4 regions of the Exiguobacterium sp. s161 genome follow, and region 2 is predicted to be linked to each of the others. Evidence: predicted binding sites of a transcription regulator. Region 2 holds the regulator's gene; each other region holds the start of a gene.

Region 1 (5,179 bases), on a different contig from region 2:
ATTCATTAAAAGGAGGAATCATCTCATGGCAACAGTCTTATTCCAAGAAACAAACACACGGTATACGGATCAAACGGAAGTCGCTGACTTCCTTGCGTCACGCGGCGTTCTTTACGAACAGTGGGACGTTTCGAAACTTCCAGCGCCTCTCGTTGAGAACTTCACACTGACGGATGCAGACAAACAAACGATTCTCGATACGTTCGCTCCTGAAATCAAAGACGTATCAGAACGTCGTGGGTATCAGACAGCTGATATCATCTCACTTTCGGATACGACACCGAACCTTGATGAGTTGCTCGTCAACTTCCAGAAAGAACATCACCATACGGATGATGAAGTTCGTTTCATCGTCAGCGGTCATGGCGTCTTCGCGATCAAAGACGAAGAGGTCGGCTACTACAATATCGAACTCAATCCTGGTGATTTGATTTCCGTTCCTGTTAACACACGCCACTACTTTACGCTTCAAGACGATCGTAAAGTCGTTGCTGTTCGGATCTTCGTCACGACAGACGGCTGGGTTCCGATTTATGAAAACGAGACGTCAACGGTCTCTTAAGATCGATATAAGCGCTGATTTCCTTCATATGAAGGAAATCAGCGCTTTTCTTATCGCACAAACATATCACTACATTGACACGTAACCGATATAATGAAGGAAAAGCGATGAGGAAGTGAGCGTCATGCATATTCGTCCCGTAACGGAACACGACTTACCAGCGATTCTCGCCATCTATAACGAAGGCATTGAAGATCGGATCGCAACGCTTGAGACCGACCAAAAGGACTTATCCTTCATGACCCAGTGGTATGCGGAACGCACCGATCGATATGCCGGATATGTCGCTGAAGATGACACAGGTGTCCTCGGCTTCATTTCCCTCGATCCGTATAATCCGCGTCCTGTCTACGCATCCGTCGGTGAGATTTCGGTTTATATCACCCGGACACATCGTGGACAAGGGATTGGCACACGTTTGCTCGAAACGATTGAACAACATGCCCGTGATCATCAGATGCATAAGCTGATCCTCTTTACCTTCCCATTCAATAAAATCGGACAAAAACTCTATATCCGCTCCGGGTTCCGGATCGTCGGAACGTTTAAGGAGCAAGGACAGTTGAACGGCGAATATGTCGACGTCATGGCGATGGAGAAACGCTTGCGATAGGATTCATTGAATGCCAGACAGGGAATAGTCAATCCGATTCATTGAGAGAGGATGAACCTAATGGATATTCAACAAATTCGTAATGCAACACTCGTTGTCACGTATGCCAATCAAGTCTTACTGATTGATCCGTTCCTTGGCGAAAAAGGCAGCTTACCTCCCTTCGGTCAAACACCGAATGCCGTCGCCAATCCACTCGTCGACTTACCGGTCGATGTCAAGACACTGCTTGATCCTGACGCAATCTTCGTCACGCACCTGCATGCCGATCATTTCGACGATGCTGCAAAACAACTTCTACCCAAGCATTTGCCACTCTATGCGCAGCAAGAAGAAGACGCGCAACAAATTCGAGAAGCCGGCTTCACGAACGTTTCTTCCTTCGATTCCGGTGTAACGATCGGTGATATCCAAATCCATCGAACAGGTGGACAGCATGGTGTCGGTGAAATCGGCGAACGGATGGGACGTGTGTCTGGGCTCGTCCTCACCCATCCGGACGAACCGACACTTTATATCGCAGGTGATACGATCTGGTGCGACGAGGTCGCGCATGCAATCGAACAACATACACCCGATATCATCGTCGTCAACAGTGGTGCCGCTCAGTTCTTGACCGGAGAGCCGATCACGATGTCACAGCGTGATCTCCTTGCCGTACACGAAGCGGCGGCGGAAGCGACGATCATCGTCTCGCACCTCGAGTCCGTCAACCACTGTCTCTTGCGACGTGATATGATTGCTGACTTTTTAACTGCTTTCCATCTCTCTGCCCATTTCCTGATTCCGGAGGATGGCGAAACGATGTCATTTTAAGAACAGTAACTTTCATTAAAAAGAAGTCCTTGTTTCGAATATCCATCGAAACAAGGACTTCTTTTTGTTATGGGATGACGAGACCTAACAAACGAGCAAAGGCGACTGCTTGCTCTTCCGTAATGACAGCACCTGGTAAAAATCGCGGATCGATCGTAATACCAGAGAGCTCCGTCTGCCGGAGGTCGAGACCTTTTAACGGCGTTTCAATCCATTGACTATCCGTAAGCCGGACCGCTTCGAGTTTCCACTGGGTCGGTTTCACTTCGAAGAACTGTGCTTCTTTCATCGTCGTTTCGCTCCAGTGTTGGTGACGGACCGTACTGCGAATGAACTGTGCGTAATCCGCAAGTCCTTCCTGAATCGTCACATGGTCCAGCGTACAATCTTCGAACTGAACACCCGTCATCCGGCATCCGACGAAGGACACGCGGTGAAAACGAGTTTCTTGGAAGTGACATCCCGTTAAGTCACATTGCTCAAAACGGATATCTTCGAACGAACCACGGTCAAAGGTGAGATTCGCGAACGAGACATTTTGAAAACACACTTGATAGGCATCGATGCGTTCTGTCAGTTCACTCGGCATCGACTCTTTCTCATAACGCGCCCCTTTTAGATACAGGTCATCGATTTCGACTTGATCGAACGTCTCTGGTTGAAGCGTTTTCGGTAATTCTGGTAAACGGATAATGGTCTCTTTCAATGAAGGTTCCCCCTTTTTCTCTCCCTTAGTATATCAAACTCCTTTTATATGAGGGAAAATCGTTCAAATTCCCCTTTTTTCAACAGTTTTTATTTTGAGACACTTTGAGACCATGCTATAGTCAAAGAAAATCAAAATAAGAACATACGTTCTTTTATGTAAAGGAGTGATTCAAATGTTTTCTTCCGTCGTTTTACCACAAGATAAACGTATTTTTTGTGTCGACAGTGTGTCCTTCTACGCCAGTTGTGAATGCCAGTATCGCAATCTCCCTCCCTTGACGACACGCTTAGCGGTCGTCTCCGATTTAAAACGAAGCGGATCCGTCATTCTCGCTGCCACCCCTGCCTTAAAAGCACTAGGAATCAAGACAGCCGGTCGACTATATGAAATCGAGCAATTGCCATACGCTGTTCGTCGCACGATTCAACTTGTCGAACCACGCATGCTCGCTTATATGAAGACGTCAATACGTGTCCTTGATGTCCTGCACCAATTCGCCCCACCTGAAGCGATCCGCGTCTATTCGATTGACGAAAGCTTCATTGACATGACCGGAACCGATCGCCTATTTGGTTCCGACCTGCAAGCTGCCCTCAAAATTAAAGAAGCGATCCTGAAACAGACCGGCATCCACGTCCGGATCGGGATTGGTCCAAATAACGTCATCGCGAAACTGACCCTTGATTTAATCGGGAAAAAAGAAGGCATCGCGCGATGTGGATATGCCGACGTCGCACGACGTCTTCATGATTTTCCGATTCGGAAGATGTGGGGGGTCGGACACCGTATGGAACAACATCTGCAGATGATGGGGATTGAAACAATCGGTGATCTTGCAATGCGCCCTGTCGAAGAGTTGCACGAACGATTCGGTGTCATCGGTGCCGAACTATGGCACCACGCTTGGGGTCTTGACGCGTCACCGACACTTCTTGCGCCTCGTCATCTGTTCGAGAAAGCCCCTCAACGGACGATCGGACACGGTGTGACCTTAATGCAGGACTATTATCAGTTCGAACGCATTCGGAATGTGCTCAATGAACTCGTGCAGGATGTTGCCGCACGTTGTCGCTTTTCGAATCAAGTCGGCTGGACCGTTCACATCGGCGTCCGCTATTCTCGAAACGTCGTCCGAAGTGGTTTCTCCCGTCAAGTGCGGTTGCCTTATCCGACATCCGATGAACGAATCATTCTGCGTCACGTCTTACAATTATTCGAACCGAATTGGCTCGACGGAGAACCTGTTCGTTTTTTATCCGTCGCAGTGGGGCATTTGACTGCCGATCAAGGCACCTTACAGTTGTCTTTGTTCGAGGATAATGCGCGGCTCTGGAAACGACGACGGTTATTAAAAGCAATGGATGTCGTCAACCTCCGCTACGGAAAAGGAACGATTCGCCTCGCTGTCTCGTTTCTTGATACGAGTGTCGCCAAACGTCGTCTTCGTTTCGTCGGCGGTCATCCGGGAGGTGATCTTCATGACAGCGTATCGTGATCGAGGAAATTTAAAATGGATTCCTTTTCTCATGCCGGAACATTTGCAACTGTTGCGGGAATATTATGTCCAGATGCATCAGCTCGACTTGCCTGAAATTGATGAACAGTTGCAAGAATCATGGCACTTTCTGCTTCAAGAAGCTTTAATAGAAGGAAACGAACTTGAAATCACGTATTATAAGGAAAGTAGCTACGTGACGGTCGTCGGTTTCGTCGAACGACTAGAACCCGAACGTTCCGTTCTCTTTCTGCGCGGACGTGAAGTCATTGAAATTCCCTTCACACGAATCGTCCGGATCGAAAACGGGTAAGCTCTCATACAGATGGATGCTTTAAATCGTCCCCGGAAAGAAGGAATAGTCATGTTGGATTGGTTTACTTCCCTCCCCGTCGTCGTGCAAGCATTGCTTGCCGGAATGATGACGTGGGGGTTAACCGCACTTGGTGCGGCACTCGTCTTCGTCTTTACGACGATTGAAAAACGCGTCATGAACATGATGCTCGGTTTTGCCGCCGGCGTCATGATTGCCGCGTCGTTTTGGTCGCTGCTTGCTCCTGCGATCGAGTTCACGGAGCAGGATGGAGGAATCGCTTGGATTCCTGCCGCCATCGGTTTTCTCGCTGGTGGATTTTTCGTCCGTTTGCTTGACTTCGTCACACCGCATTTGCACTTATCTGCACCACTCGAGACGGCTGAAGGTCCTTCGACAGGACTCAAGAAAACGACGTTATTATTTCTTGCGATCACGTTGCATAATATTCCCGAAGGACTTGCGATTGGTGTCGCTTTTGGTGCCGCTGCCTTGAACATGGACGGTGCGACCGTCGCCGGTGCCTTGACGCTCGCACTCGGTATTGGGATACAAAACATGCCGGAGGGGGCTGCCCTATCGATTCCACTACGCGGTGAAGGAATGTCGCGCCGGCGCGCCTTCCATTACGGTCAATTGTCAGCAATCGTCGAACCGATTGCCGCGATGGT
Region 2 (5,179 bases):
TTCTGGATTTTTAGGGTTGTGGTTCATATGATCCGCCCAAAGCGAGAATGCCATCGGCGCTGCTCCCATTGGCATACCTGGGTGACCCGAATTCGCCTTTTGTACGGCATCAATCGATAAGGTACGAATCGTATTAATTGCTAATTGTTCTACTGTCGTCATGTTCGTCAAAACAATCATCCTCTCTCTTTTTCACAAATTCCTACTCATTTTAGCACACTCTTAAATGTGATACAACTTTTCTAAATAGTATGTCACATTAAAATGAATGCGCTATCTATAGCCGTTCTATCGACTCATACAGGATGCATGAATTGATGAAAGATCGTTATTAAGATGTATTGCTATCGTGCAATGTTTCCTCATCTAACAGCGCTAAACAAAAAAGAGGTCCGCTTAACGCGAAACCTCTTTCTTCTATAGAAGGAACAAACGATTATTGTTTATTCCGTTCTTCTTCTTGTGCTTGTTTTAATTTCTCAGGTGTTACGTCTGTGCCCTCTTCATCAACGATCTTCATGCCCATGAGTTGGTTTTTGAACGATCCACGGAATGCTGCGAGATACGCTGCACGTAACTCTTTTTGTTCTGCTGTTTCTGCTTCCGATAACGGCTCGACTTTTGATTTATTCGCCAATGCATTGATTCGATCTAATTGTTCTTGTGATAACATGAAATCCCTCTTTCTCTATGACTCAAACTTGAGTTGTTCAATTGTATTCTTACTGTAAAAGAGCTTACTAAAAAAAGCAAGTTAACCGCGTCAGTCGACGGGTTACTTGCTTCTCATTCCGGGCTAGGTGTCAATTCGCGGTATTCAAGATATCGACGATTGACTGTTGCCTTTGAGATATCATGTCCCATCCCGCGAAGCGTAATGGCGATATCTGAAAACGTCAGTCCGAGTTCTCGAAGACGTACGATTTCTTCGATCGGTACGTCCTTTCGACTACGCCCAGCGTTCTCTCCTTGGCGATTGAGATTTCGTTCCGGTCGAAAGCCTTGTTCAACAGCTCGCCGCATGCCGCGCGCGATTTTTGCGTTATGCAGTTTCCGTTGATATTCTTCCACGAGTGAGACGATCTCAAGGACCATTGCTTCTGCATCTGCAAGCTGGTATTCTCCATCGGAATCAAGCGTCATCAACCGAACACCGTGCTTCTTAAACGTGTGCAAAATAGCGATTTTCGCATTCCCACGACCAATCCGTGTATCATCCGTCACGAGGACCGCATCTACCGCGTCACGTGTCACATGATCAAGAACCGTCAGCATCCCTTCCCGATCGACGTCATAGCCACTCTCTTTTTCAGAGACGACGTCCACGACATCAAAACCCTTTTGAGACGCGACCTTCGAAAGTTCCATCCGTTGGCGTTCAATCGAACTATCTTGTGCTTCTTTTTCGGTCGACACCCGACAATAAATCACGACCTTCATCGTACCTCACATCCCTGTTCGTTCTTTCACAACTTTTCCATTTTGTCATTGTTGTGCGATTGGTACAACGATTTTGCTTTTTGAGATGACGTGTTTTGTTTCAACATCATTATTTTTAATCAACCAGTTGACGTACTCTTCATCTGACATCGAACCATCATTATAGACTTCAGCGATTTGTTCGACTGTAGCGTTCTCATCGACCGTAACGGAAGCTGTCATCAGTTGCGCCACTTTTTCATCCGGGCGTGGTGTGAGTAAAAAGATCACGAAGGCAATACTTAATGCATAGAAGAGAATTGAAAAAGCATGAGTACGAATCGTATGAATCATCATGAATCCCTCCAAATATGAAATGAATGAGTTAGAATAAATGTTCGCGGAACAATTGTTCGCATAACTCATAATAAACATAGAACCCGTGTTCGGTCAACACAAAATGTCGAACAATTGTTTGTACGCTCATTTGTTCTATGTTATAGTGAATCTAGAAACATATATTCTTACATTTCAAACTTCAATCCAGAAAGAGGTGGCAATTCGTATGCGGAAAATGTCTAAGCGCCAACAAGAGATTCTCGACTACATCGTCTCTGAAGTGAAACTGAAGGGGTATCCACCATCAGTTCGTGAAATCGGAGAAGCAGTCGGACTCGCGTCTAGCTCGACGGTACACGGTCATTTGGATCGACTCGAGAAACGGGGAATGATTCGCCGTGACCCGACGAAACCACGTGCGATTGAGATATTGCTTGATAAGCCTGAAGAAATCACGGAAGCCATCGTCCATGTTCCCGTCATCGGGAAAGTCACAGCGGGTCTTCCGATTACAGCGATTGAAAACATCGAAGAACAGTTCCCGCTCCCTGCACATTATGTAGGAAATGAGACGGTCTTCATGTTGACGATCGATGGTGAATCGATGATTAACGCAGGTATTCTTGACGGCGATCGTGTCATCGTGCGCCAGCAAAACACAGCAGAAAACGGAGAAATCGTCGTAGCTATGACCGAAGATAGCGAAGCGACGGTGAAACGGTTCTTCTTAGAAGATCAACAGGTACGTCTACAACCAGAAAATGACTCGATGGATCCGATGTATTTCGATAATGTCTCCATTCTTGGTAAGGTAATCGGCGTGTATCGGACGATTCATTGACGGAGGGACCAGTTACGACTGGTCTTTTTTCATGCCTTCAGGAAATGTACATGATACCGTCAATACCGTCGCACTGACGGGTTACGTTGCGTATTCGGTCGCAACGCAACAAACCGATTGGTTACCAACCGCCATCGGTATCGCTGTCGGTACGCTTTGGTTGTCACCCGACCTCGATTTAAAGTCAGAACCGTATTATCGCTTTGGACCATTTCGAGTCCTTTGGATGCCGTACGTCAAAATCATGCCCCACCGCTCGATCTGGTCGCATGGACTGATCATCGGAGATATCATCCGGCTTCTTTATAGTGCTGCGATTCTGATTCCCCTACTATTTTTAAGTCTATATTTTCAGGTTCTTGATTCTGCTACGATTGATTCGTGGTTCGCTTCCCTGCCTGCATTCGTCGTCGGTATCATGGTGGCGAGTACGATTCATATCCTACTAGATTATTCCAGCAGTTGGTTTCGACCTAAAAAAAGAAAAAAACGTCGTCGGTAACACCTCTTTTGCTTGTTCGCAGGCAGGAAGAGGTGTTTTCTTATCCACTTTTTCGTATCTTTAAACATCAAAATAAAAAATTTCCATTCCTATATTTCAATTATATGTATTGAAAACGTTCTCAATTCGGAGTAATTTAAAGTAGAAAGGCCATTATCTGCTTTAATCCAAAGGGAGGTTTTTTGCATGAATAACTTTGTACTAGAAATGATCGGTACGATGATTCTCATCCTGCTCGGGGATGGGGTCGTCGCCGGTGTCGTCTTGAAAAAGACGAAATCGGAAAACAGCGGATGGATCGTCATCACATTCGCTTGGGGTCTTGCCGTCATGACAGCAGCATTCGTCGCTGCTGAAAGTGGAGCACACTTGAACCCCGCATTGACAATCGCACTTGCTTTGAACTCTGACCTACCGTGGGCAGACGTTCCGATCTACATTGCCGGACAACTTGTCGGAGCTTTCATCGGCGCCATTCTCGTTTGGCTTCATTACATGAAACATTTTGAAGCGACTGATGATCAAGCTGCAAAACTCGGTGTGTTCGCAACAGGTCCAGCGATTCGTCATACGCCGTCGAACTTGATTTCTGAGATCATCGGGACATTTGTTCTCGTCTTCGGTATCTTGGCACTTGGTTTAACAACGTTCGGAGATGGCTTAAAACCACTCATCGTCGGTTTACTCGTCGTCGTCATCGGTCTCTCGCTCGGTGGTACAACAGGGTATGCCATCAATCCGGCTCGTGACCTTGGACCGCGTATCGCGCACGCTATCCTACCGATTCCGAATAAAGGTTCATCTGACTGGGGCTATTCATGGATTCCTGTCGTCGGTCCGATCATCGGTGGAGCGCTTGCCGTGTTCATCTATCAATTGATCTACTAAGATCACGTCTCACTAACACATACCGCTCAAGGGGGATTTCGAAATGGAAAACAAGTATATCCTAGCACTCGACCAAGGTACGACAAGCTCACGTGCGATCATCTTCGATCACGATGGGAAAATCGTCAACTCGGCACAACGGGAATTCAAGCAGTACTTCCCACAACCAGGCTGGGTCGAGCATGATGCAAACGAAATCTGGGGTTCGATTCTTGCTGTCATGGCCGAAGCACTCGGAACAGCAGATATCAAACCTGAGCAAATCGCCGGAATCGGCATCACGAACCAACGTGAAACGACTGTCGTCTGGAACAAGGAAACAGGCAAACCCGTTTATCACGCGCTCGTTTGGCAATCACGTCAAACATCTGGTATCTGTGACGATTTAAAAGAACAAGGTTTGAACCAGAAGTTCCGCGATAAAACAGGACTTCTGATTGATGCCTACTTCTCTGGAACGAAAGTCAAATGGATCCTCGATAATGTCGAAGGTGCGCGTGAGCAAGCAGAGAACGGTGAATTGCTCTTCGGTACGATCGATACGTGGCTCGTTTGGAAACTGTCTGGTGGAAAAACGCACATCACGGACTACACGAACGCTTCACGAACATTGATGTATAACATCTACGAACAAAAATGGGATGAAGAGTTACTCGATATCCTCGGTGTTCCTGCTTCGATGTTGCCAGAAGTTCGTCAGTCGAGTGAAGTCTACGACAAAACGGTACCGTATCACTTCTTCGGTTACGAAGTGCCAATCGCTGGTATTGCGGGTGACCAACAAGCAGCACTCTTCGGTCAAACGTGCTTCGAAGCGGGTGAAGGGAAAAACACATACGGAACAGGTTGCTTCATGCTCATGAACACAGGCGAGAAAGCCGTTTCTTCTGATCATGGACTCTTGACGACGATCGCTTGGGGCGTCGATGGAAAAGTGGAATATGCGCTGGAAGGTTCTATCTTCGTCGCTGGTTCTGCGATCCAGTGGCTCCGTGATGGACTCCGGATGCTGAAAAATGCGAAAGATTCAGAAGGTTACGCAACGAAAGTCGACTCAACAGACGGTGTTTATGTCGTTCCTGCCTTCGTTGGTCTTGGTGCGCCATACTGGGATTCAGATGTACGCGGGGCAATCTTCGGATTAACACGCGGAACAGATAAGGAACACTTCGTTCGTGCAACGCTTGAAT
Region 3 (5,179 bases), on a different contig from region 2:
TTTAGCCGTGGGAGTGTCAAAAGAGGAAAGCCAGTTACTGAAGGAACAATCCGCGACGACAGAGCAGATTTTGCAACAGACCTCATATCTACAGCAACAGATGGAAACCTCGATTTCGCACATCCAGCGCGTTGCTGAAGAGACGACGATCGAGACGACACTGGGTACCGTGGAACACCAACGCCAGATCGTCGCAGATGTTCAGTCGAATATGCAAGAACATCTACAGTCGGTTCAACAGTTGATGTTGGAGCTCTCATCCTACAGCCAGGTGCTCGGGGAACAGATGCAACACCACGTCACCCAGCAGTCGGAACTGAAGACACATAGTGTGGTACTCGAGTCGCGCATCAGTTCGTTGCAACAGACCGTTCGTGCCGGCGAACAATAGTCTTAAATCAAAGGAGCGCCTACCATCTCTGGTAAACGCTCCTTTATTCTGGGCTCAGCCGATATAACGTGCTTCCTTCTTATCGATAATGTTGCGAATCCGGTTCTCCGTCACCTGATACTGCTCTGCCAATTGACGAATTGTTTTCCCTTTTTCGTACTGCACGCGAATCGTTCGAATCTGAAACGGTGATAGCGTCACATATTGATTTAACAAGAGATCAAACTCACCAAGTAGTTCGTTATACTGCTGATCGATTGAAGGCAGAATTTCTAAGTTCGACAACTGATCGTCAGCCCGTTTACCATTGCGCCGGACGAGTTGCGCTTCTGTGACGTCTGTCGCCAGAAAGGCTTTTGCGACAAGCAATCCGACTTGCATCCGCTCTCCTCGACCACTTTGATAGAGCGTGACTTTGCGGTATCCTTCCCGATTGAGCCGTGGACGGAGCAAGACACCTTTTCGGCGTTGCTGGACACCGCGACACGTCACGATCGTTCGGTCGAGCGATCTTACGCGACCTAGCGATGAGACTTCATATATACCTACATAGCCGATGACGGCTTTCCATTGTTCTTGCATGATTGTCCTCCTTCAGACAAGGACACGACGGGACTTCATACTTGAATTATATCAAATTACGAACAAACGTTCTAGTGATGTCACTCGTCGGAATGTGCTATTCTTAGCAGAAAAAGGAAATGAGGTTCGTCCATGAAATTTGTCTTGTTACTTGGTCCGCAAGCGGTCGGAAAGATGACGATCGGTCAGGAAATCGAACGGTTGACAGAGATGAAAGTCTTCCATAATCACCAGACGATCGACCTGTTATTGCCTTATTTTGATTTCTCAGAACCCGCACACCATCGCTTAAAGGATACGATCCGCCGCGAAATGTTCAAGGAAATGGCGAACAGTTCGCTTGAAGGTGTCCTGTTTACATTTCTCTGTCTATTCGGCGTCGAAGGCGGCGGTCTTGAGTTCATCGAAGAGACAGTCGAATTATTCGAACAAGCAGGTGCTGACGTCTATATCGTGGAACTGGATGCGCCGGTCGCAACACGCCTGCATCGGAACACGACGGAAAACCGATTGACGCATAAAGTAACGAAGCGCGATCTCGCTGCTTCTGAACAGGACTTACGCGAGACGGCAGACGGATATCGGACACGCTCGCTGCCAGGCGAACTACCGGACGTCAACTATGTCTTCCTTGATACGGAACAACTAAGTGCACGTGAAAGTGCTGAAGCGATTTGCGATCATTTCAACTGGTCCAAAACAACGGTCTAATCACTAAAGCCCCGTCCTGCTCAAGCAGGCGGGGCTTTAGTGATGGAGTTCGCGTGCATATCGATTCGCTTGCAACTGAAATCCGTTTCGACGCCAGACCGTCTCACTGCCTGCCTCGCCGTAGATACGCGTCAGTAATAACGTCCGCGCGAGATACGATAGAATCGATGTCAATGCTTCCCTGATGTACCCGCGCTGATCGTCCTCATCCGTCGTCGTGTAACGTAAGTTTCCGGTCGATCCATTCCATGTGAAGGTAATCGTCCCGACGATCGTTTTCTCACGTAACGCATGCAGTGTCCACTTACAACCCGATTCGTCATCCGTTGCTTCGACAAACAGTCGTGACGTCGTAAAATCCGGATGTCGTCCCTGCATTCAGCTCTCCTCCTCGACCTCAAACGTTGCTGTCGCATAAGTCTCTCCGTTAATCAAAATCATTAATGTATGTGTCCCGGGATAATGGACACGCGTCGTCATGTTCCGAAACGATTGGCGTCGTTCGACTTGTAAGACACCTTTGACTGCTCGCTCCCGCAGTTGAAACACTTTTCGACTTGTTCCGCGTTGTTTGACATAATCGATTGCATATTCAAGACGCAGACGTTGTTCAACGGAACTATGCACTTGAAACGAAAACTGTAGCTCTTGACCAATCGTCACCGGTGAGACGACTAAATCCGTCACCTCTACCTCACCTTGTGTGACGTGTCCGAACAACTGTAACACTTCTGGATTTCCGCGCTTCAGTAACGTCCGCGAAGCATGGCGTAAAATCCAGTCCGTGTTCGGATCTGTTCCTAAGTGACGTTCGATTCGCTCGATCAAGTATTCCGGATGTGTCTTTGAAATATCATTCAAATGATTGGCGACACTTTTTCGGACGTAGAGGGACGGATCCTGTAGTAAGGCGTCAAGAATCGGTAATGCCGGACGCGGATCAGCAATCAGACGCGGGATCGCTTGTCCCCATGGTAAACGCGGTCGTGTCCCTTCGGACGCTAAACGACGGACGTGTTCATCGTCTGATCTTGTCCATTGGAGTGCCTGCTCCAGATAACGTTCTTGATCAGCAAGTAGAAAACGGCGAACGGCGAACTCTGACGTCGAATGCGGCGTCAACTTGGCGAGTGTCGCTAACGCAAGCGTCCAGTCGGCGAGTGTTGCCGTCCGTTCGACATACTCTGGAAAAACAATTCCCGGTAGACCGGTAAACTGCGGTGCAAGCCGCTCTAGCTCCGGCACCGAGTCCGGAAACGGTGACAAAATCGTCTCTAGTGTCTCAGCCACACGACGGACACGTTGTTTAAACGCGAGTTCTTCCCAGTCCCCCTGTTCGACCCGTATTCGAAAATCTGGTACGTCGACCGCTGCTCCTAAACGGTCGAGCCAACTCGGTGAAAACACATCTTTAATCAAACTCATCCTTCATCCAGTCCCCTCTGTGTGCGCTCCAGTTTGAGCAATGTTTCCTTGCGTGCGAGTCCACCCGCGTATCCACCTAAATCCCCATTCGTCCGAATGACCCGATGGCACGGAATGACGATTGCCAGTTGGTTCGCTCCGTTTGCCCGTGCGACGGCACGAACAGCGGTCGGCTGACCGATCCGGATCGCCAGTTCTTGGTACGAGATCGTCTCCCCACTCGGAATCCGTTCGAGTTCTTCCCAGACGCGGCGTTGAAATGGTGTTCCGTACCGCATCAGTGGCGTCTGAAACGATACCGGCTCTCCTTTGAAGTAACGACGGAGCTCCGCTTCGATCTGTCCAAAGACCGGTGATTCCCCGGGAACGATGACAGCGCGTGCTTTTAAACGTAATTGTTCGATTTCCCGCTCCAGTCCACGTCGGTCGACGAACTCGAGCAGATGTAAGAGTTGATCGTCGGCAATCGCCAGCATCGAACCGAGTGGTGTATCAAGCCATTTCGCGCGTAAGACCTGCCCGTCAAAGCGCGATGGTGCTTGTCCGAGAATCCGTGCCGATGCCTCACGAAAACCACTACTCGATTCATAACCTCCAGCTAACTGTCCTTCGATGATCGGCTTACCGGTCCGGATCTCCTTCATCGCAAGCCCCATCCGTCGTGCCCGAGCATACGCGACGAACGTCATCCCGAAACGCTTCTTGAACTGACGGCGTGCCGTTGATTCGTCGAGACCAAGTGCTCGGAAATCGGCTTCCTTGAATCGTTTGTCTGGTTCTGCCTCGACCGCTTCGATCAAGCGTTGAATCGTACCATGATCTCCGGGATAAGCAAGCGGATGACAACGACGGCACGGTCGATAAGAGGCAAGTAATGCCTCTTGCGCCGTCTCAAAAAACTCACAGTTCTCCGCTTTCGGTTTTCGTGCCGGACACGTCGGACGGCAAAAGATGCCGGTCGTCTTGACGCCGACGAAAAACGTCCCTTCGTACGTCGCGTCCCGGCGAACGAGCGCTTCATAATACGTGTGATGTTCCATCGCCTTCCCCTCCTTTGTCCTTAGTATACCGGCTTGTCCGGTCATCATGTCGCCGAAAATCAGGCATTGATATGTTTAAGATTCACTTAAGAAACATCGTCCTGTTTTCGAAAGGGACGACGTGCATACTACATGATATACTCAACGGAAAGTAGGGTTTTCATGTTTGATTTCTTAAAAGAAGCACTTCACGCACCACTCCGTGTCGGAGCCGTCGCACCGAGCAGTCCACGCCTGGCTGAGATGATGGCACGACGCGCCGTCGCCGATCGTCCGCGTCAGATTCTTGAAGTCGGAGCAGGTGACGGGGCAATCACAAAAGCTTTACTGGCCGCTCGTTCACCGGAGACACATCTCTTGATTTGTGAACGGAGCGAAACGTTCCGCCCGGCACTCGAGCAGTTGCTGGCTCAGGAAACGAATGTCACCCTCTTCATTGGTGACGTTCAAGGATTATCCGATTCATGGAGCGGACAGATCGACGTCATCGTCAGTGGTCTCCCGTTCGCCTCGTTCCCGGCAGCGTTACGGCATGATTTATTGGCACAGTTCCAAACGTTACTACGACCAGGCGGTCACTTCATCGCCTTTCAATACACCCGGTTTCAGTTCAAGATGTTCCGGGACTATTTTCAAGAACACAGTTATTCGCACACGCTCTACAATCTGCCCCCGGCTTATGTTTTCGAGGGGGTGCAACAGGAGGAATCTACACATGCCCACGCTCTTGATCGTTGACGATGAAGCCGACATCCGTCAATTGCTTCGACTCTATTTAACCAATGAAGGGTACGAGATCATCGAAGCCGAAAATGGTGAGGAAGCGTTAGCAACTCTTGCAACGCGTCCAGTTGATGCGATGTTACTCGACGTGATGATGCCCGTTCGCAATGGCTTCTCGACCGTTCAAGCTGCGCGCGCTGCCGGTCACACGTTACCCGTCTTGATGCTGACAGCGAAACGCGAAGACATGGATAAAATTCAAGGTTTGACCTTCGGGGCGGACGATTACATCGGTAAACCGTTCAAT
Region 4 (5,179 bases), on a different contig from region 2:
CTTCGAAGTAGAGGTTCGTATTTCGGACCATCCCGAAGTCATTCTCATAACGGAAGTGAATCTCTTCCTTCGTGTTTCCGTTCAAAATCGTTTCGCGATGTTCTTCTGACAATTGTTCGAACGGTGTATCCATATCGATCTTGAAGTGGTCACAAACCGCTTTAAGCAATTGTGGATAATACTGCGAGCTCGTCGGTTCCCACGCTACGATTGCCCCTTCGTTCAATGACTTATCAGGATGCGGCACGACGAGATCAACATCGACCTCAAGCTTCGTTCCGAGACCGTCACATGACGTACAAGCACCAAACGGTGAGTTGAACGAGAACATCCGTGGTTCGAGTTCGCCGATCGAGAAGCCACAGATCGGACAAGCATGATGTTCACTGAACAACAATTCGTTGCCGTCCATCGTATCGACGATGACCCGACCGTCTGCGAGGCGAAGGGCAGTCTCGAGTGAATCCGCAAGACGGGCTTCGACATCTGGTCGCACGACGACACGGTCGACGACGACTTCGATCGAGTGTTTCTTGTTTTTCTCAAGCGTGATCTCTTCGGCGAGATCCATCGTCTCTCCGTTGACACGAACGCGGACGAAGCCTTCCTTCTTCAAATCGTCGAGCACCTTGACGTGCGTCCCTTTACGTCCGGAAACGATTGGCGCGAGAATTTGCAGACGCGTCCGCTCCGGCAACTCCATCACTTGGTCGACCATCTGACTGATCGTCTGGCTCGAAATCTCGATTCCGTGATTTGGACAAATCGGTTTACCAATTCGTGCGTACAACAGACGCAAATAATCATAGATCTCTGTGACCGTTCCGACCGTCGAACGCGGGTTTTTACTTGTCGTCTTCTGGTCGATTGAAATTGCTGGACTCAGTCCCTCGATCGTATCGACATCCGGTTTATCCATCTGTCCGAGGAACTGACGGGCATAGGCAGATAAACTTTCGACATAACGCCGTTGTCCTTCCGCGTAAATCGTGTCGAAGGCAAGAGACGATTTCCCTGACCCGGACAAGCCCGTCAAGACGACGAGCTGATCGCGAGGAATTTCGACATCGATGTTTTGTAGATTATTGACGCGAGCGCCTTTGATGATAATCTGATTCTTCTTTTCTCCCAACTTAGGCACCTGCTTTCAATTCTAATATGAGATCGCGGAGCTCAGCAGCTCGTTCGAACTGCATGTCTTTCGCCGCTTGACGCATCTCTTGATCAAGCTGTTCAAGCAACGTTTCGCGCTCCGGTTTTTTGAGTTTGTTGAACTTCTCGAGTTTTTCGACGGTGTCGTCGCTCTCGATCGTCGTACTGATGACACCACGAACGTCTTTTTTGATCGTCTGCGGCGTGATGCCATGTTCTTCGTTGAACGCCATCTGGATTGCGCGACGGCGTTCCGTCTCATCGATTGCGCGTTGCATCGAATCGGTGACTTTATCAGCAAACAAGATGACGTGTCCTTCCGAGTTCCGCGCCGCCCGACCAATCGTTTGAATCAGCGAACGGTCCGAACGGAGGAAACCTTCCTTATCGGCATCAAGAATCGTCACGAGTGAGACTTCCGGAATATCGAGTCCTTCTCGTAATAAGTTGATCCCGACGAGGACATCGTATTTCCCCAGCCGCAAGTCACGGATGATTTCAATCCGTTCCAGCGTCTTGATCTCCGAGTGCATGTAGTTGACCTTGACGCCATTCTCTTTCAAGTAATCGGTCAAATCTTCTGCCATCTTCTTCGTCAGTGTCGTCACGAGAACACGTTCGTTCTTCGCGACCCGGTCACGGATGTTATCCATCAAGTAATCGATTTGTCCTGTGATCGGATGAATCTCGATCGTTGGATCAACGAGACCGGTCGGACGGATGATTTGCTCGACCATCTCTTTCGAATGTTCGAGTTCATATGGTCCTGGTGTCGCCGAGATATAGATCGCCTGACTGACTTTTTCCTCGAACTCCTCGAATCGTAACGGACGGTTGTCTTTTGCCGACGGAAGACGGAAGCCGTGATCGACGAGGACTTGTTTCCGCGCCTGGTCCCCGTTATACATCCCGCGAATTTGCGGCAGCGTGACGTGTGACTCATCGGCAACGAGTAAGAAGTCTTTCGGGAAGTAATCGAGCAACGTATACGGTGTTGCCCCTTCCGGCATCAAGTTCAAGTGACGCGAGTAGTTCTCGATTCCGGAGCAATAGCCCATCTCACGCATCATCTCAAGGTCGTAGTTCGTCCGTTGTTCGAGCCGTTGCGCTTCGAGCAACTGATTGTCTTCGCGCAACTTCGCAAGCTGGACCTCTAGTTCCTTCTCGATGTTCGCGATCGCCTTCTGCAGACGGGTATCCCCCGTCACGAAGTGGGACGCCGGGAAGATCGAGATGTGCTCACGGTCCGCGACGATCTCACCTGTCAGCGGATCCATATCACGAATCCGTTCGATCTCGTCACCGAAGAACTCGACCCGGACACACTGTTCATCGCGTGACGCCGGGAAGATTTCGACGACGTCTCCGCGGACGCGGAACCGTCCGCGCTGGAAGTCGATGTCGTTACGCTCATACTGGATGTCGATTAGACGACGGAGCATCTCGTTTCGCCCCATCTCATTGCCGACACGCAGTGACAAGACGTGGTTGTTGTACTCTTCCGGGTTACCGAGACCATAGATACACGAGACAGAAGCAACGATCAAGACGTCCTCCCGTTCGAACAGGGCGGACGTCGCCGAGTGACGTAGTTTATCAATCTCATCGTTGATCGAAGAGTCCTTCTCAATGAACGTATCCGTCGACGGTACATACGCTTCCGGTTGATAATAATCATAAAAACTAACGAAGTATTCGACCGCATTGTTCGGGAAGAATTCCTTGAACTCCGAGTAGAGTTGTCCCGCTAGTGTTTTGTTGTGGGCAAGGACGAGTGTCGGTTTCTTGATTTCCTTGATGACGTTCGAGACCGTGAACGTCTTCCCGGTACCGGTCGCCCCAAGCAACGTCTGATGTCGTTCGCCTTGTTTTAGCCCAGTCACCAATTTTTCGATTGCCGTCGGCTGATCACCGCCTGGCTCAAATGGTGAAACGAGTTCAAAATCCATCGTTTGCTTCCCCCTCATCACGTAAAAAATCTATTTTTATTGTACCACTTTACGAACAAACATTCGATTATGAAGTGCTCCTTTTAGGAAGTTACCCTTTTTTTCGAAAATGCAAAAGTTTCTTTTTACTTCGAGTGTTGATCCTCGATTTTTCTGCTCACAAAAAAAATCCCCGTCACGGCTGTTCCGTGACAGGGATGTACTAATTTAATGCAAAGACCGTACTTTAGTGCGACCATGGACCGGCTCGTTGACGAACAGGATACCAAGTTCATGATGATCTTGTTCATAGAAGGCACGTTGCGCAAACCGGATGTCACCGTTATGGTTCATGACTTCAAGACGCAGATACGGTTTGTGTTTTTGGATGGCTTCGTAGAACGATGCTTCCGAATCGACCTTCTCACCATTGACCTTATAGATCGCTTCACCCGGAATCAAGCCCATCTCGGCAGCTGGTTTATCAGGTAGCGTTCCAAGAATGACGGCACCACGCGTTCCATTGAGGAACAATGGTGTCTGTGCCCGGTTCAAGCGTTTGACCCGCTGATGCAATAGGATATGCAGAACGAGCAACAAAACGATCCCGTACAGCCATTCAGCTTGTCCGGTGACGTATGCAAGAACCGTCAATAGAATCGCGACGAGACTCGTGATCAAACGTCCTTGAACGAGCGGACGCATCAATTCTTTCGGCAACTTACCCGTAAAGAGGAAGCTGAAGCCGATCGGTAACCAAAGCACGATCGGAACGAGCTCTGGGAAGCTGTAACGTGGCCACCAAGCTTCAAGCACGTCGCCCGGAACAAAGACGAGCAAGGGCAATAGCCAAAGTTTATTCGCTGACAGCCCACCGATGAAGCGACCACGCTTCGAGACGACGAGTGACGGTGACAGGCGTCGCTTTCCGCGCCACCAGACGAGGAGACATTCCGCGACGAGCGTTAACGTCGCAAGCAATAAAATCATTTTCGGCTCAACCGCTCGAACCGGATCAAGACGTGAATCCATTAGGAACCAGCCGGCAAGTCCAAGCAAGACGATCGGCCAAAGCGGTACGTTCAAGCGGACAATCCCGACCAACAGCAAGACGCTTGAGAGTCCGAGTAACAACAGAGCGTATTGCGGTGTCAGCGTCAATCCGAGCCAGCCACTGGCGACGGATAAGACGAGACCAATTAGTAACCCGGGTAAAAGTGTTTCGAGGACATCGCTTCGTTTACCGTGTGTCCGGGAGCGGAACAATCCGCGTTCCCGTTTGACACGCCGGATGCCGATGACCCAACTGACAAGGAGTGCTAACCACAAGGTCGGACTGGCGATGAGACTAATCGCGGTCCAACCAATTTCATCGAGTAATTCCACGCGCATTCAGACCTCTTTCCATTCCTTATTATTGAGCAGCGACCTCGAGTGCTTTTTTCCGCTGGACGTCATTTTTGTCGTCCTCGAGTTTCTTCAGGAGACGTGTCTCCATCTCACCCGCTGTCTGCTGATCGATTTTTCCAGTGACGTCGAGTTTCGCATCCTTTTGCAAAGCTTCGACAGCTTGCTTCATCGTGTCACCGAAATACCCATCCTGTCCTTTTGGCTCGAAACCGATCGCTTCGAGGACGAGGTGAGCGTTTTCGACCGATTTACCGTAGTCACCAACTGCAAGTGACTTCTGATCAGTCAGGATCTTCGTCACGTTGAAGTATGCTGGTTGCTTGACTTCGATCGTCGGTTCGACCCCTTTTTTGTGAATCCAGTTGCCGTCCGGCGTCAGCCATTTGTTCGTCGTCAACTTCAAATCACTACCGTCCTTTAAATCGTACGCACTTTGGACGATGCCTTTACCGAACGATTTCGTACCAACGACCTCAGCCCCGGCACCTTCCTTCAGACCGGCTGCCAGAATCTCAGACGCAGACGCGGATCCGCCGTCTTCGAGCACGACGATGTTATATGGTTTCTTCTCGTCTGCCTTCCCGAATTCCTGCTGACGCTCTCCCTTATTGTTCTCGACTTGATAAATCGGAACGTCCTTCGGAATGAACGGTGCAATCATGCTTGAGACAGCTGTTAAGAGACCACCC

The links. Region 2 encodes LexA, which represses DNA repair genes until DNA is damaged. Its sites were predicted from a motif close to CGAACATATGTTCG; they were not measured.
Positions count from the first base shown of each region.
Region 1: KNQ14_RS13760 (Y-family DNA polymerase) is a predicted target of LexA. The motif match lies at 2,837-2,850, and genes of this name have one in related genera.
Region 3: KNQ14_RS14410 (NUMOD4 domain-containing protein) is a predicted target of LexA. The motif match lies at 1,033-1,046, and genes of this name have one in related genera.
Region 4: uvrB (excinuclease ABC subunit UvrB) is a predicted target of LexA. The motif match lies at 3,154-3,167, and genes of this name have one in related genera.

Region 1 covers NZ_JACSNH010000006.1:26,125-31,303, forward strand. Annotated here, with positions in the region: gene KNQ14_RS13735 (methylthioribulose 1-phosphate dehydratase) at 1-9, shown strand, start outside; gene KNQ14_RS13740 (1,2-dihydroxy-3-keto-5-methylthiopentene dioxygenase) at 26-562, shown strand; gene KNQ14_RS13745 (arsinothricin resistance N-acetyltransferase ArsN1 family A) at 687-1,175, shown strand; gene KNQ14_RS13750 (MBL fold metallo-hydrolase) at 1,236-1,991, shown strand; gene KNQ14_RS13755 (pentapeptide repeat-containing protein) at 2,059-2,697, opposite strand; gene KNQ14_RS13760 (Y-family DNA polymerase) at 2,873-4,195, shown strand; gene KNQ14_RS13765 (YolD-like family protein) at 4,179-4,508, shown strand; gene KNQ14_RS13770 (ZIP family metal transporter) at 4,560-5,179, shown strand, end outside.
Region 2 covers NZ_JACSNH010000002.1:279,172-284,350, forward strand. Annotated here, with positions in the region: gene tkt (transketolase) at 1-162, opposite strand, end outside; gene KNQ14_RS08975 (DUF896 domain-containing protein) at 437-673, opposite strand; gene KNQ14_RS08980 (YneB family resolvase-like protein) at 787-1,440, opposite strand; gene yneA (cell division suppressor protein YneA) at 1,486-1,773, opposite strand; gene lexA (transcriptional repressor LexA) at 1,985-2,599, shown strand; gene KNQ14_RS08995 (metal-binding protein) at 2,631-3,101, shown strand; gene KNQ14_RS09000 (MIP/aquaporin family protein) at 3,288-3,989, shown strand; gene glpK (glycerol kinase GlpK) at 4,033-5,179, shown strand, end outside.
Region 3 covers NZ_JACSNH010000007.1:70-5,248, forward strand. Annotated here, with positions in the region: gene KNQ14_RS14405 (hypothetical protein) at 14-391, shown strand; gene KNQ14_RS14410 (NUMOD4 domain-containing protein) at 446-973, opposite strand; gene KNQ14_RS14415 (AAA family ATPase) at 1,106-1,684, shown strand; gene KNQ14_RS14420 (GNAT family N-acetyltransferase) at 1,721-2,062, opposite strand; gene KNQ14_RS14425 (DNA alkylation repair protein) at 2,063-3,109, opposite strand; gene KNQ14_RS14430 (bifunctional transcriptional activator/DNA repair enzyme AdaA) at 3,106-4,149, opposite strand; gene KNQ14_RS14435 (class I SAM-dependent methyltransferase) at 4,312-4,887, shown strand; gene KNQ14_RS14440 (response regulator transcription factor) at 4,865-5,179, shown strand, end outside.
Region 4 covers NZ_JACSNH010000001.1:411,703-416,881, reverse strand. Annotated here, with positions in the region: gene uvrA (excinuclease ABC subunit UvrA) at 1-1,132, opposite strand, end outside; gene uvrB (excinuclease ABC subunit UvrB) at 1,134-3,101, opposite strand; gene KNQ14_RS01910 (PDZ domain-containing protein) at 3,309-4,472, opposite strand; gene KNQ14_RS01905 (S41 family peptidase) at 4,495-5,179, opposite strand, start outside.